DNA from 2 places in the Noviherbaspirillum sp. UKPF54 genome. Region 1 is predicted to be linked to the other one. Evidence: predicted binding sites of a transcription regulator. Region 1 holds the regulator's gene; the other holds the start of a gene.

What was found. The regulator sigma-54, encoded in region 1, starts transcription at its own class of promoters, with help from an activator protein. The targets are predictions, from matches to a motif close to TGGCANGNAANCTGCTTT.
Region 2: the regulator sigma-54 is predicted to act here: its motif matches at 4,518-4,535, upstream of FAY22_RS03435 (cyclic nucleotide-binding/CBS domain-containing protein).

The regions. Positions count from the first base shown of each region.
Region 1 is NZ_CP040128.1:4,513,897-4,521,511, reverse strand. Features, by position in the region: gene lptC (LPS export ABC transporter periplasmic protein LptC) at 1-482, shown strand, start outside; gene lptA (lipopolysaccharide transport periplasmic protein LptA) at 516-1,064, shown strand; gene lptB (LPS export ABC transporter ATP-binding protein) at 1,066-1,806, shown strand; gene FAY22_RS20880 (RNA polymerase factor sigma-54) at 1,825-3,306, shown strand; gene hpf (ribosome hibernation-promoting factor, HPF/YfiA family) at 3,424-3,771, shown strand; gene FAY22_RS20870 (enoyl-CoA hydratase/isomerase family protein) at 3,917-5,005, shown strand; gene FAY22_RS20865 (deoxyguanosinetriphosphate triphosphohydrolase) at 5,013-6,146, opposite strand; partial or broken gene aroKB (bifunctional shikimate kinase/3-dehydroquinate synthase AroKB) at 6,143-7,615, opposite strand, start outside.
Region 2 is NZ_CP040128.1:726,416-734,030, reverse strand. Features, by position in the region: gene hypF (carbamoyltransferase HypF) at 1-1,970, opposite strand, end outside; gene hypD (hydrogenase formation protein HypD) at 1,974-3,086, opposite strand; gene hypB (hydrogenase nickel incorporation protein HypB) at 3,083-3,748, opposite strand; gene FAY22_RS03445 (hydrogenase maturation nickel metallochaperone HypA) at 3,826-4,173, opposite strand; gene FAY22_RS03440 (HypC/HybG/HupF family hydrogenase formation chaperone) at 4,166-4,402, opposite strand; gene FAY22_RS03435 (cyclic nucleotide-binding/CBS domain-containing protein) at 4,631-5,020, shown strand; gene FAY22_RS21915 (hypothetical protein) at 5,017-5,184, opposite strand; gene FAY22_RS03430 (DUF3562 domain-containing protein) at 5,514-5,762, opposite strand; gene FAY22_RS03425 (ABC transporter permease) at 5,917-7,038, opposite strand; gene FAY22_RS03420 (ABC transporter permease) at 7,035-7,615, opposite strand, start outside.

The DNA of each region.
Region 1 (7,615 bases):
GCGATACCGGCCCCGGCGCGGCGAGGACGGAGCCGGATTTCTACGTTGAAAATTTCAATTACGTCAAACTCGCGCGCGACGGCAAGGTCCAGTACCACTTCTCGGGCGAACGGCTGACGCACAATCCGCAGGACGATTCCTACGATATCCGGCATCCCGTGGTCGTCAGCGTGGGCAATGGCCCGGCGCCGACGACGATGCGTTCGGCGCGCGCGCATGTCAACAGCGACAGCAGCCAGGTGCATTTGTACGACAACGTCCACATGGATCGGCCGGCATCGCAAGACAGCGTGCATATGCACATGACGTCGGAATATCTGCTGGTCTTGCCTGACGATGATGTGATGCAGACCGACAAGCCGGTCCAAATCAATTACGGCCAGTCAGTACTGAACGGCACCGGCATGTTTGCCAATAATGCGACGCGCGAGTTCAGACTGGCGAGCAATGTCCATGGCACGTATCAAGCCCCGGCGCACTAATTCAGGTATAACTTGATTCACTCGAGAGTTTTCATGACACGTTTCTTCTTGCTGCTATTCATGCTCAGTACTGCCATTGCATACAGCGCGCATGCCGAGAAGGCCGATTCCGACAAGCCGACCAATGTCGAAGCCGATCAGATGTTGTATGACGATGTGAAACAGGTCAACACATTTACCGGCAACGTCATCCTCACGCGCGGCACCCTGATCATGAAAGCGTACAAGCTGATCGTGACGCAGGATCCGGCCGGCTATCAGCATGCCACCTTGCTCGCGCCCGCCGGCGGGCTTGCCACCTTCCGTCAGAAGCGCGATGGCAACGACAATCAGTGGGTGGAAGGACAGGCCGAACGCATCGAATACGACGGCAAGTCCGAAATGGTCCGGCTGTTCTCGAAGGCGAAACTGCGGCGGCTGGAGGGCACCAGGCCGACCGACGAAGTCGAGGGCGAATTCATTTCGTATGACAGCCGCGCCGAGTTTTACACGGTGAACAATACGCCGACCGGAGAAAGCAAGCCGGGCGGCGGACGCATCAAGGCCGTCATCCAGCCGCGCACCGAATCGCAGGGCAAATGACATGACGAGCACCTTGGTTGTACGCGGTTTGCAAAAGAGCTACGGCACGCGCCAGGTCGTGCGTGACGTCTCGCTTGACGTCGCCAGCGGCGAAGTGGTCGGCCTGCTCGGTCCCAATGGCGCCGGCAAGACCACATCGTTTTACATGATCGTCGGGCTCGTGCCTTCGGACGCGGGCGAAATCGATCTGAACGGCTCGGCGATTTCGCGCCTGCCGATTCATCGGCGCGCCATGCTCGGCCTGTCGTACCTGCCGCAGGAAGCCTCGGTGTTCCGCAAGCTGACGGTGGCGGACAATATCCGGGCAGTGCTGGAATTGCAGCGTGAGAACGACAAGCCGCTGCCGCGCGCGACCATCGAAAAGCGCCTGAATACTCTCTTGGCCGAACTGCAGATCGAGAAGTTGCGCGACAACCAGGCGTTGTCGCTGTCGGGCGGCGAACGCCGACGGGTGGAAATCGCACGCGCGCTGGCCACCAGCCCGCGCTTCGTGCTGCTGGACGAACCGTTCGCGGGTGTCGATCCGATCGCCGTGATCGAGATCCAGCGCATCGTGCGCTTCCTGAAGGAGCGCGGCATCGGTGTGCTGATCACCGACCACAACGTGCGCGAAACGCTCGGCATCTGCGACAGGGCATACATCATTAACCAAGGCGCGGTTTTAGCCAGCGGCCGCCCCGACGACATCATTGCCAACGAGTCGGTGCGCCGCGTGTATTTGGGCGAACACTTCCGGATGTGAGGAAGCAACCAAACAGGTATGAAACAGACTCTCCAACTTCGCGTCTCGCAACATCTGGCGCTCACGCCGCAGTTGCAGCAATCGATCCGGTTACTGCAGCTATCCACGCTCGAGCTGCATCAGGAGCTGGAGCAGATCCTGTCCGACAATCCGATGCTGGAACGGGTCGACGACCCGCTCGATCATTCGGTGCGCCTGCTGGCCGACGGCGCCATCACGCCCGGCAACGGCAGCGCCGACACCGCGGCACCGGAAGCGAGCGCGCCGGCGGCCTCGGACGAAGGCGAAGGCGGATTCGATAGCCCGCCCGAAGGCGGTGAAGCAGCGTCGTCGGCCGAGGGCGAATGGAGCTTCGACGACGTTGCGCGCACCTCGAAGGCGCCGGAGGACGACGATGCGCGCCCGCAGCTGGAAGCGCACGAAACCACCCTGCGCGAACACCTGCTGGAACAGATGCGCGTGACCGTGCACAGCCAGCGCGACCGCGCACTGGTCGAACTGATCATCGACGCGCTGGACGACAACGGCTACCTGGAAGAGCCGCTGGAGGAAATCCATGCTCGCCTGCCGGCCGAGCTGGAAATCGAACTGGAAGAGCTGCAGGTCGCACTGAAGCTGGTGCAAAGCTTCGAACCGGCCGGCGTCGGGGCGCGCAATGCGTCCGAGTGCCTGGCGATCCAGATCGCACGCTTTCCGAAAGTGCCGCTGGTGACGCGCAGGAGAGCGCTGGAGATAGTCGAAAACCATCTCGCGCTGTTTGCGCAACGCGACTTCAACAAGCTCAAGAAGGCGCTCGATTGCGACGACGAAGACTTGCGTGAAGCGCATGCGGTGATCCGCCGCTGCAATCCGCATCCCGGCGCCATGTTCGCGTCCGATGCATCGGACTATGTCGTGCCGGATGTAATTGTCAAAAAAGCAAAGAACGGCTGGCAAGTGATGCTCAATCACGATGTCATGCCCCGCCTGCGCGTCAATGCGCTGTACGCGAATATCCTCAAGCAGAGCAAGGGTGAGGGTTCACTGACCGCGCAGCTGCAGGAAGCCAAGTGGCTGATCAAGAACATGCGGCAGCGCTTCGACACGATCTTGCGCGTTGCACAAGCGATTGTTGATCGGCAAAGAAATTTCTTCTCGCATGGCGCAGTCGCGATGCGCCCCCTTGTCTTGCGTGAAATAGCTGATACACTGGGTTTACACGAAAGTACTATCTCACGTGTAACAACTCAAAAATATATGCTGACCCCGCATGGCATGTTTGAGTTGAAGTACTTCTTCGGTAGCCACGTCGCGACCGAAGCCGGGGGCGAAGCTTCGTCGACCGCGATACGGGCACTGATCAAACAATTGATAGGAGCTGAAGACCCCAAGAACCCATTCTCTGATAGCAAAATAGCGGATATGTTGGGTGAACAGGGCATGGTCGTTGCGCGTCGCACAGTCGCGAAGTACCGCGAAGCTCTGAAAATCCCTCCAGTCAATCTGCGCAAATCCTTGTAGTCATCGTGTAGTGAGTGTTGTTTCTGTTGCCGTGTTCCTGCGTAGCCCTCACGTCTACGCGACGATCGAACGGGGCACGTTGCGAACCTCCGGCGACACCATCCATAGGAGCGCTGTATGAATCTGAAAATCAGTGGACATCATCTCGAACTGACGCAACCCATCCGCGACTACGTACAAACCAAACTGGAACGCATCAGACGTCATTTCGATAATGTCATTGATGTCACGGTCATCCTGTCAGTCCAGAAGCTATCGGAAAAAGAACGGCGCCAAAAGGCCGAAATCAACTTGCACATGCGCGGAAACGTCATCCACGTCGAGAGCATCCACGAGGACCTGTACGCCGCCATCGACCTGATGACCGACAAGCTGGACCGTCAAGTCTTGAAGCACAAGGACAAGATCCAGGATCACCAGCACGAAGCGATCAAGCGCATTCCGGAAACCCAAAGCGCCGCCTGACACGGCGGCAAGGCCGGCCAGACCGGCGACAGAAAGGACGCAGCGATGCGTCCTTTTTTATTGCAGCCACTGTCCTTCCGACGACAGTCCCGCCCCCGCCGATCCCGATAAAATACCGCTTTCCCGTCGACCTCCTTCCGCTTCCATGTCCGACCATATCCAGACCAGCATCCAGAATCGCACCGGCTTTCTGACGCTCGACCGCCCCAAGGCGCTCAATTCATTGTCGCTGCAAATGGTGCGCGCGCTGACCGCCACCCTGCTGGGGTGGCGCAGCGACCCCGAGGTGCGTGCTGTCGTCATCCGCAGCACGAGCGAGCGTGCATTTTGCGCCGGCGGCGACATCCGCTTCTTTCATGACGCCGGCACCAGAACGCCGCAGGGCGGCAGCGCCCTGCTGGAAGATTTTTTCACGGAAGAATATGCGCTCAACCACCTGATCCACCACTATCCAAAACCGTATATCGCCATCATGGACGGCATCGTGATGGGCGGCGGCATGGGAATCTCGCAGGCCGGCCCGGGCAACCGCCTGCGCGTGGTAACCGAGCGTACCAAGATGGCGATGCCGGAAGTGAATATCGGCCTGTTCCCCGATGTGGGCGGCAGCTTCTTTCTGTCGCGTGCACCAGGGCAGATTGGCGCCTATCTCGGCGTCACCGGTGAAATCATTGGTGCCGCCGATGCGCTGTACGCCGGCCTGGCGGATGTCTATGTGCCATCCGCCCGCCTGCCCGCCCTGCTGGAGCTGATCGCATCCGATAACGGCGACGACGTTCGCGCGACGATCCGCTCGTTTGCCATGCAGGCTGACACGGTCGTTCCGGCGACCAGTATGCTGGCTGAGCAACGCGCGCTGATCGATCGCCATTTCGCACACGACGACGTCGTGTCGATTGCCGCCTCGCTGGCAAGCGATGTCGATCCGTTCGCGCAAAAAACGCTGGCGGTGATGAACAAGCGCTCGCCGCTGATGATGTGCGTGACGCTTGCGCAACTGCGGCGCGGCGCAAAACTGGGCATTGCCGATTGCCTGCGCATGGAACGCACGATGGTGCGACGCTGCTTCGAGCATGGCGAAGTGCTTGAGGGCGTGCGCGCCGTGGTGATCGACAAGGACAATGCGCCACGCTGGAATCCGTCCATGCTGGACGAAGTGTCGCCGGACATGATCGAGCACTTCTTCGCCTCGGCATGGCCGCCGCACGCGCATCCGCTGCGTGACCTCGGCTGATTCGTCGTCAGATTTCGTCGACCTGGAACAGGCGCCGATGCTCGCGCATCGCGTAGCGATCGGTCATGCCTGCGATGTAGTCGGCCACCTTGCGCGCCTGCGACGGCGCCCCGATCGTCACCTGGTAATCGGGCGGCAGCAAGCCCGGCTCCTGCATGAAGGCGTCGAACAGCTCCTTGATGATGCGGCGCGCCTTGCTGGTCATGCGGTTGACTTGGTAATGGCGATACAGGTTTTCCCGTAAGAAGCGCTTGAGAAAGGCCGCTTCCCGAGTCATCCCGTCGGAAAAGGTGATCAGCGCCGGCGCGCGGCGCACATCCTCCAGCGTCTTCACCTGCGCATCCTGGATGCGTGATTGCGACGCCTGGATCAGGTCGACAATCAGGGCGTTGATCATGCGGCGGATCGTTTCGTGAATGGCGCGGCGCCCGCTTATTCCCGGATACACGGTTTCCACTTCGCCGCGGTGACGGGCATAGAAATCGATCTGATCCAGCTGCGCAGTGGTGAGCAGCCCCGAACGCAGCCCGTCGTCGATGTCATGGTTGTTGTAGGCGATTTCATCGGCCAGGTTCGCCAGCTGCGCTTCCAGCGTCGGCTGCGTCCTGTCCAGGAAGCGCTGGCCGATATCGCCGAGCCTGGCCGCGTTGGCCGCCGAGCAGTGCTTGAGAATGCCCTCGCGCGTCTCGTACATCAGGTTCAGGCCGTCGAACGCGCCGTAGTGCTCTTCCAGCTCGTCCACCACGCGCAGGCTTTGCAGGTTATGCTCGAAACCGCCGTAGCCCTTCATACACTCGTTCAAGGCATCCTGGCCGGCATGGCCGAATGGCGTATGACCGAGGTCGTGCGCCAGCGATATGGCCTCTACCAGGTCCTCGTTCAGGCGCAGGTTGCGCGCGATGGAGCGCGCAATTTGCGCCACCTCGATGCTGTGCGTGAGGCGCGTGCGAAACAGGTCGCCCTCGTGGTTGACGAATACCTGGGTCTTGTATTCCAGCCGGCGAAATGCAGTGGAATGGATGATGCGGTCGCGGTCGCGCTGGAATTCGCTGCGCGAACCGGGGGGCGGTTCGAAGAAGCGCCGGCCTCGCGACGCCGCGGAATGCGCGGCGTAAGGCGCGAGGCGGGCATCGAAATTCATTGCTGCACGCAAGCCTTCAACGTGGCCAGCAGGGCTTCCTGCGGCACCGGCATGATCACCGGCGCGCCCAGCGGCTTGATCAGGATGAACTTGATCTGGCCGCCTTCGTTCTTCTTGTCGACCTGCATCAGCTCCAGCCAGCGCTCGGCGCCAAGGTCGGGCGCCGCCACCGGCAAGTCGGCGGCTTTCACCAGCGCCTTCACCCGCTCGCGAGTGGTCGCATCAATGAAGCCGAGCCGCTGCGACAAATCGGCCGCCATCACCATGCCGCATCCGACCGCCTCGCCGTGCAGCCACTCGCCATAGCCGAGGCCGGCCTCGATGGCGTGGCCGAAGGTGTGGCCGAAGTTCAGGATCGCGCGCAGGCCGCCTTCGCGTTCGTCCTGCCGCACCACGTCGGCCTTGATCTCACATGAGCGTCGGATCGCATAGGCCAGCGCCTGCGCATCCCGGGCAACGAGCTTGCCGATATTCGCCTCGATCCAGTCGAAGAACGGGGCATCGATGATCGCGCCATGCTTGATCACCTCAGCCAGCCCGGCCGACAGTTCGCGCGCCGGCAGCGTGTCGAGCGTGGTGGTATCGGCAATCACCGCCTGCGGCTGGTAGAACGCGCCGATCATGTTCTTGCCGAGCGGATGATTAATGCCGGTCTTGCCACCGACCGACGAGTCGACCTGCGCCAGCAGGGTCGTCGGCACCTGAATGAAGGGCACGCCGCGCATGTAGGTAGCGGCGGCAAATCCGGTCAGGTCGCCAATCACGCCCCCGCCCAAGGCGATCAGCGTGGTCTTGCGGTCGCATTTCTGTTCGAGCAGCGCATCGAACACCTTCATCAGGCTGGCCCAGTTTTTCTCTTCTTCGCCGTCCGGCAGGACGATCGGCGTCACCTGCTTGCCGGCCTGGATCAGGGTCTGCGTCAGCCTGTCCAGATACAGCGGACCGACCGTGGTATTGGTCACGACAGCGACGCGCTTGCCGGCGACATGGCGGCCGATCAGGTCGGCGTTCGACAGAAGCGATTGTCCGATCACGATCGGGTAACTGCGCTCGCCCAATTCGACTTGCAAGGTGATCGGGGAAATTTGCTGCGTCATCATGAAAATGTCAGGAAGTTGGTTTCGGCTCGTCGTTGCCGTCGGGCGCCTTCTTGCAGGCCGTTTCCAATTGGGCAACGATCGTCTGCACCAGTGATTGTACGTTAGGACGGCCGGTGTCGACGATGAAGTCCGCCACTTCCAGGTAGTAGGGCTCGCGTTCGCGTGACAATTGCTCAAGGCGGGCGCGCGGGTCGGCGGTTTGCAGCAGCGGCCGGTTCTTGTCGTGGCTGGTGCGCTGCAGGATGCTGTTGACGCTGGCGCGCAAATAAATCACGGTGCCGCGTGTTTTCAGATACGCGCGATTTTCCGGCTTGAGAATGGCTCCGCCGCCAGTCGCCAGCACGATGCCGCTTTGCGCGGTCAGATCGC
Region 2 (7,615 bases), 930 kb from region 1:
GCCAGCGGCAGCGGGACCGGCGCCGCCGTTTCGTTGCACGCCGCCGCTTCCAGCCACATCGGTCCCTGCCCCTCGTGGCTGGCTTCGTCCAGCAGGCCGACCAGGGCCGCGGCGGCGTCGAACAGGCGGCCGGCGGCCGAGGTGCGCGGGCAGTTAAGCTGCCGGCGCCAGGCATGGTGGACAGCGGCATGCTGTTCGATGCGCCAGGGATGGCCGATTTCCCAGCATGCGCCGGCGGCGCTGCGCCACGGCGCGCGTGCCGCCTTCTCGCCGCCCGGCAGGCAAAACGGCCGCAAGGTCGCCGCGCGCGTCCACCGTCCCGGCCGGCCGAGCAATCCTTCCCCGCCCCACAGGGTGCCGTCGTCGCCCAGCCCCACTCCGTCCCACGCAAATGCCAGCCAGGTCTCGACGTCGGAATGTTCCGCCGCCAGCGCCGATGCATGCGCCCGATGGTGCTGCACTTTCAGTACCGGCAGGCCAATCGCCATGGCCCAGCGGCTGCCGGCGTAACCGGGATGCGCATCGCAGGCGATGGCCTGCGCCGTCACGCCGTACAGCGCCAGCAAGTCGGCGATGGCCTGTTCGAACACGGCCTGCGCGCGCGGGCTGCCAAGGTCTCCGATGTGCGGCGAAATCACCGCGCGATCCTGCCAGGCCAGCGCGATGGTGTTTTTCATCTGGCTGCCCGTGGCCAGCAGGGGCCGCCGCAGCGCAAACGGCAGCCGCCACTCGACCGGCGCCGCGCCCCGGCCCAGGCGCAGCGGGCGCGCCTTGCCCGCGATCACGCGCAGCACGGAATCGTCGGCCGGACGCAGGATGGGCCGGTCGTGGTGGAGGAAGCCATCGGCGACTTCGCCCAGCCGCGCCTCCACCTCGGCCGCCTCGGTCAGCACCGGCTCGCCGCTGAGATTGGCCGAGGTGACCACCAGTGGCTTGCCGAAGTGCTGCAGCAGCAAGTAATGCAGCGGGCTGTAAGGCAGCATCGCGCCGAGCTCCTTCAACCCGGGCGCAATGCCGGCGCTCAGCCCCGACTGCGCTCGCATCGGCGCCAGGACGATCGGGCGCACCGGGTCGAACAGCGCGGCGCGCGCGGCGGCATCCAGCGTCACAGCCCGCTCCAGCCAGCCGCCCTGCGGCGGGAACATCACCGCCACCGGCTTGTGCGGCCGGCGCTTGCGCTCGCGCAGCCGCGCAAGCACAGCATCGTCGGTCGCGTCAGCCAGCAGGTGGTAGCCGCCCACGCCCTTGACGGCGACAATCCCGCCGGCGGCAAGCTGCCGAACGCAGGCAGCCAGCGCATCAGCCGTATCCGGCACGTCGGCCGCGCCGGGCATGCGGCAAACCAGGCGCGGGCCGCACGCCGGACAGGCTACCGGCTCCGCATGAAAGCGGCGGTTGCCCGGGTCCTCGTATTCGGCGCGGCATTGCGCGCACATGGCAAAGCCGGCCATCGACGTGTTGGCGCGGTCGTAAGGCAGCCGCGCAATCAGCGTGTAGCGCGGCCCGCACTGCGTGCAGTTATTGAACGGATAGCGATAGCGCCGTTCGTCCGGATCGTTCAGCTCGCGCAGGCAATCGTCGCAGCAGAAGCAGTCCGGCGGCAGGTGCGCGCCGGCCCCGTCGCCGTCCTCGCTAGCGAGAATGGCGAACTCATCGTGTCGCGCCATGCCGATCTCGGCGCAGGAAACGATGCGGGGCCGCGCCAGCGGCGGCGCCTGCTCCAGCAAGGCGCGGGCGAACCGGGCCAGCATCTGACGCGGGCCTTCCCCGACGACCACGACCTGCCCCGACCGGTTCTGCACGAAGCCGCGCACGCCAAGTGCCCGCGCGAGGCGGTAGACGAACGGCCGGAACCCTACCCCCTGCACCCGCCCCTCCACCAACCAGCGGCACGCCGCCGTGTCCGTGCCTGCAGCGTCGGGCGCACCGGGCGCATCGAGCATAGCGAGCGTTTGGCGCGCGTCGGTCATCGCCTATCCTTCACTGCCTTTACCTGTGGCCGCGCGCGGACGGCTCGCCCACCAGATGCGGCATGCGCCTTCATCCGACACCATGCACGGCCCGACCGGCGAACGCGGCGTGCAGGCTCGCCCGTACAGGCGGCATTGATCCGGATATATCCGTCCCAGAACGACGCTAGCGCAATCGCAGCCCGGCGGCATCTGGCCGGCGCGCTTGCGCTGCGCAGCCGCGTCGAGCGGAAAACGCAGCCGGGCGTCATGCGCCGCGAATGCGCCGCGCAGCCGGTAGCCCGAGCGCGCAATCACCCCGATGCCGCGCCAGTTCGCATCCACCACGTCCATCACCTGCTCCAGATGGCGTTGCGCCACCTGATTTCCGCCTGGGCGAACCGCCTGCGGATAGCAGTTGTCCAGCCTGCGGCAACCTTCGACAAGTTGATGCAGGACCGACCAGGTCGCTGCCAGCAGGCTATCCACGCCGAAGCCGGCAACTGCCACAGGAATCCTGTGCCGGTCCACGACGAAATCCCATTCCTGCGTCCCCATGACGGTGGCCACATGGCCGGGCGCCAGCAGCGCGTCGAACGACGGCTGTCCCGACTCCAGCAGCATCGCAACCGCCGGCCAGGTCCGGCGCGCGGCCAGCAGCACGGAAAGATTGTCCGGCGGGCTATCGGACAGCATCGCCGCCACCGGTGCCGTCGTCGTCTCGAATCCTGCCGCGAACAGCACCACATTGCGCTGTGGTTCGGCGCGCGCCAGGCGCAACGCATCGAGCGGACTGGCGATCGGGCGCACATCGGCGCCGGCGGCGCGCGCCGCCTCCAGAGTGCGCACTTCGCCCTTGGGCACATTGGTTGGCACACGCAGCATGTCGCCGAACGCGAGCAGCGTCACCTTGTGTTCCAGCGACAGCCGGATGGCGTAATGGATATCCTCCTCGGGGCAGACGCAGACCGGACAGCCGGGCCCGGGAATCACTTCCACCTGTGGCGGCAGCACGCTGCGCAGCCCCGACATGGACACGGTGCGTTCGTGTCCGCCGCACACGTTCATGACCTTGACCCTGCGCGGCAAGCCGAGCGCGGCGATCTTCTCCAGCCACTCCTGCGCCGCGCCGCTCATGCCCGTCGCTCCCGCTTGGCGGCGCGCAGCCAGTCCAGCCAGGCGTCCATGCCACCGCCCCTGCGCGCCGACAGGGGCAGCACCGGCGCGGCATTGCCGAGCTGGCGCAAGGCCGCGCTGGCGCGCTGTTCGGAGAAATCTTCCATGCATGGCAGCAAGTCGGTCTTCGTCACCAGCATGGCGTCGGCGGCGCGGAACATCACCGGATACTTGGCGGGCTTGTCGTCGCCTTCCGTCACCGACAGCAGGACGGCGTTGCGATGCTGCCCGAGATCGAAACTCGCCGGGCATACAAGATTGCCGACGTTTTCGATGAAGAGGATGTCCAGGCCCTCCAATGGCGTGTGATGCAGCGCGTCGTGGATCATCGCCGCATCGAGATGGCAGGCCGCGCCCGTGGTGATCTGCAGGGCGGGGACGCCCCTGGCGCGAATGCGCCGCGCGTCGTTGTCCGTTTCCAGGTCGCCCACGATCACCGCGACGTCGAGTTCCCCGCGCAAAGCCTCGATGCTGGCCTCCAGCAGCGCGGTCTTGCCGGCGCCCGGCGACGACATCAGGTTGATCGCGACGACGCCGTGCCGGTCGAAATGCTCCCGGTTGTGGCGCGCGATCCGGTCGTTCTCGGCCAGCAGACCGTGCATCACCTTTACCGGGACCGCCATGCTGTCGTGTGTTGTTGCGCATCCGCATTCGCTACACATTGCCGCTCCTGTGAAAGGTTGGCTGTCAGGGAAGATCGTTATCCGAAAATCAGGTCGACCGACTCGATCAGCATTTCATCGCCGCCAAGGAGTATCGTGTGCGCGCTGCCGCACCGCGCGCAGACAAGCCGGTTGGCGGCGGCGTTACTCTCGGTGCCGCACGCGTCGCAGCGGATGCGCACCGGCATGGAGGTAATGACGAGGCGCGCATGTTCGGCCACCGTATCGATGCGCAACTGTTCATAAGCGGCGCGCAACAGCGCCGGCTCGATTCCGGATAGCGGGCCGATTTGCAGGGTAATGCCGGTGACCGCACGGGCGCGGCGCTGTGCCGCCACGACGACAACCTGGTCCAGCAATGCGCGGCCGATGGCGAGTTCATGCATCGCGCGCTCCCTGCGTCATTAGGACGTCGACCAGGCCCCAGGTGGCTTCGGCATCTTCAGGAGCAATTTTTTGGATCGCGTAACCGACGTGGACAATGACGAAATCGCCGCACGCTATGGAGTCCGACGGCAACAGGAAGAGGCTGACCTCGCGTTCGACGCCGTTGGCCGAGCAGCGCGCCATCGTTCCGTCGACCGTCACGACTTGCATTGGAATCGCCAGGCACATCGCAGCCTCCTTGCATGCACTCTGCCGGCTATTACATCCGCCGCTTCCGCCCGCGTCAAGACAGGCTGATCAATAAAGGGCGCGATGACGCGATCATGGTTGGCAGCAATTTTCCTCGCATGCAAACAGGTTCACGCCGGCCTCTATGGCGGGTTTGAACGAGATCAAAACAGTCGTATCAAGGACGCGTATGTTTTTTCAACTCACCCTACCGCGCAGGCCACCACCATGAGCGATCCGATTTCCTCGATCATGCACGCGACTGTCACCCCGGTCAGCATGGACGATACCGTGGAGATAGTGGAACTCCTCATGAAAACCAGGCACATCTCTTCCGCGCCCGTCTACGATGGCGACGGTGCCATTCTCGGCATCGTCACCGCGACCGACCTGGTGAAATTCCATGCGATGGGGAAAGATCCAAAAATCGTGAAGGCGTGGGAAATCTGCACCTATCGCCCGGTCGAGGTCACGCCGGATACGCCGGTGATCGAGGTTGCCGCATTGATGCTGGAACACAAGGTTCACCATGTGGTGGTGATGGAAAACGAGGCAATGTGCGGGATCGTCTCGTCGCTAGACTTTGTCCGCCTGTTCGCCGAACAGAATCGGCGCTAGCGGCCTCGGCGGTCGTGCTGCCGCCGCTCCACCATATCCCAGCCGATTTCCTGCCGGATTTGCTCCGGGTCGTGCAGGGGCGCGCGCGTATTCTGCCGGCGCTCATTCTGCCGCCGTTCCAGATACTCTCTGACTTTTTCCTTCGCTTGTTTCGGCTGTTCCATCGCGGGATTCCAGTTTGCCGCCTGAGGAGCGGTTCGAGGGAATGGCACGGTCATGGCCAACACCGCCGGCCGACTGTTAACGTACGGGTTCTGACTGGATGGCGTTTGATACGACACAATGAATGGCCAGCTGCATCCGCCATGCATGCCTCATCGCGCCGGCGCCAGGCGAAAAAAAACCCGCTGTCTTGCGGCAGCGGGTTCAATCCAATTCAAGGAGAGTTGGAGGAGACAGGAGTAATCATACGTTCAGGCTGGCATGTCGTCCGCTTTATTCTTCGAATAGCAGACATTCATGAATCAAATACCACCTGAACCGGATTGCCGCGTCAATGTTGCCGGCACATCTGCTTCACCTTTTTCGAGACCAGCACCGGCAGATAATCGGGAATCTGCGCCGTGGCCTTCATTTGTCCCAATATTTCTTCATACAGTTCGGCGATCTCGTCGAGCGGCCGGTGCATTTCGTCGGCAATTGCCTGCATGCTTCCGCGATGCCGCTGCCGGTCATGGCTATCCGTGTAAATCGTCCCGTCGGTCTGGCTGGCGTTCCCTGTTTCTTCGCGCGCGGCTGTCATGAGTGGCTCCGTGTCATCTGAAACAGACTTTCAGCCTGTGGCACCCGCTTCGCGCCGGCGCCTGACGTTCAGATAAGCATAGACAGCTTCCGACAAAAGCCATTATTAAAAGAATAATCTTCGCGAAAAATCACGCCGCAGGATACATAGGGAATTAACGTGCCCGGCCCTTGATACACAGCGCGATTCCCGCAAGCACCGCCAGCCCGGCCAGCACGCCCAGATAGCCCGCCACGTCGGCAATGCTCGCGCCCATCTGGTTCAGGCGCAGCGATGCCTGGATGCCGGCGGTGCTCGGAATCAGCCAGCGCAGCAGTTGCAGCGGATAAGGCAGCGCCTCGCCCGGCCAGGAAAATCCGGACAGAAAGGCCATCGGGATCGAGGTGAACAGCAAGACCTGGATGGCGCGCTCGCGGTTGGCGAAGACGAGACCGGCCAGCGCGCCGAGCGCGGCCACGGCGGGAATGAACAGCATCAGCAACAGCACCGCTCCCCCGATGTTGGCCGCGCGCGGATATTCGTGTACCGCGAAAATCCAGCCTAGATACAACAAGCCCATGAACACGCCGAAGGTGGAAAAGGCGGCGATGCGGCCAAGCCAGACATGCGTGCCTGCCCGGTGGACCGCGCTCTCCGCCCAGGTACCGACGAGCAGCGCCACGCCCATCAGCAGCGTCTGCTGGATGATGATGATCGCCACCGCCGGCACCGCGTAATTGCCGTAGCCTTCATCCGGATTGAACAGCGCCACCAGCTGCGTGTTGATCGGGCTGCGGCTATCGGCGGCCTGGCGCGCGCTCTGGCCCTTGCTTTGCAGCTTCTTGATTTCGATGCCGGCCGAGACGGTGCCAACCGCTTCCGCGAATCCGGTCAGTACGGTCTTGTTCAGCAGCAGGTAGGCGCCGTTGCCTTCGACCGGGACCACCGCTGCCTCGCCGCGCAGCACGTTGCGCTTCAAGTCTTTCGGCAGGATCGCATAGCCTTCGATGTCGCCTTTCCACAGCGCCTGCCGCGCGTCGCGCTCGTCGCCCGTGACCAGCGCGACGTCCAAGCGCGGGCTGGCCTGCGCAAAGCGCGTGATCTGGCGTGACAGGCTGGAATGATCGAGATCGACGATGGCCACCGGCACGCGCGTGACCACTTGCGTGGAAAACGGCCACGGGTAGAAAAAACCATAGAACAGCGGGGCCACCACCAGGAACAGCAGCGCGCCCTTGTCGCGCACCACCGCTTTCATCGTGTCGAGCCACGCCTGGATGAACACGCCGCGATTCATCGCGCCCCCCATGAGTCCGGCTGTTGCGCAGCCTTCGCCAGCGCGCAGGCAGCAGCGAGCAGCAGCGCCAACGTCACGGCCGGCATCCAGACCAGCGCAGGCAGCGAGTAACGCATCGGCGCCCCCATCTGCAGCTGCTCGATCTGCACCCGCAAATAGTGCGTGAACGGCAGGCTGTCGGCCCACAGGCGGGCGCGGGCCGGCATGGCCGACAGCGGAAACGCCGCGCCGCTGAAGGCGAAGGCTGGCGCTGTGACGATGCCGGTGACCGACAAGGCGGTGCGCAGCGAGCGCGTTACGGCTGCAACCACGGCGCCGAGCGCGATCGACAGCGCCAGCATCGCCATCAGGGCCAGCAGCGTAAACACGAGCGAACCGGCCGGATGCATGCCGCCGGCGATGATCACCGCCAGCAGGCCGGATACGCCGGCCGCGCTCAGCGAAATGAAGGGAATGCTCAACTTGCCAAGCAAGGCGGCGAAAAACGATGCTCTCTCCTGCCCTTGCATAGCGGTATTGCGCCATTCGCCGATCGTGGCGTCGCGCAACTCGGTGCCGACCGACCAAGCGCCGGCGG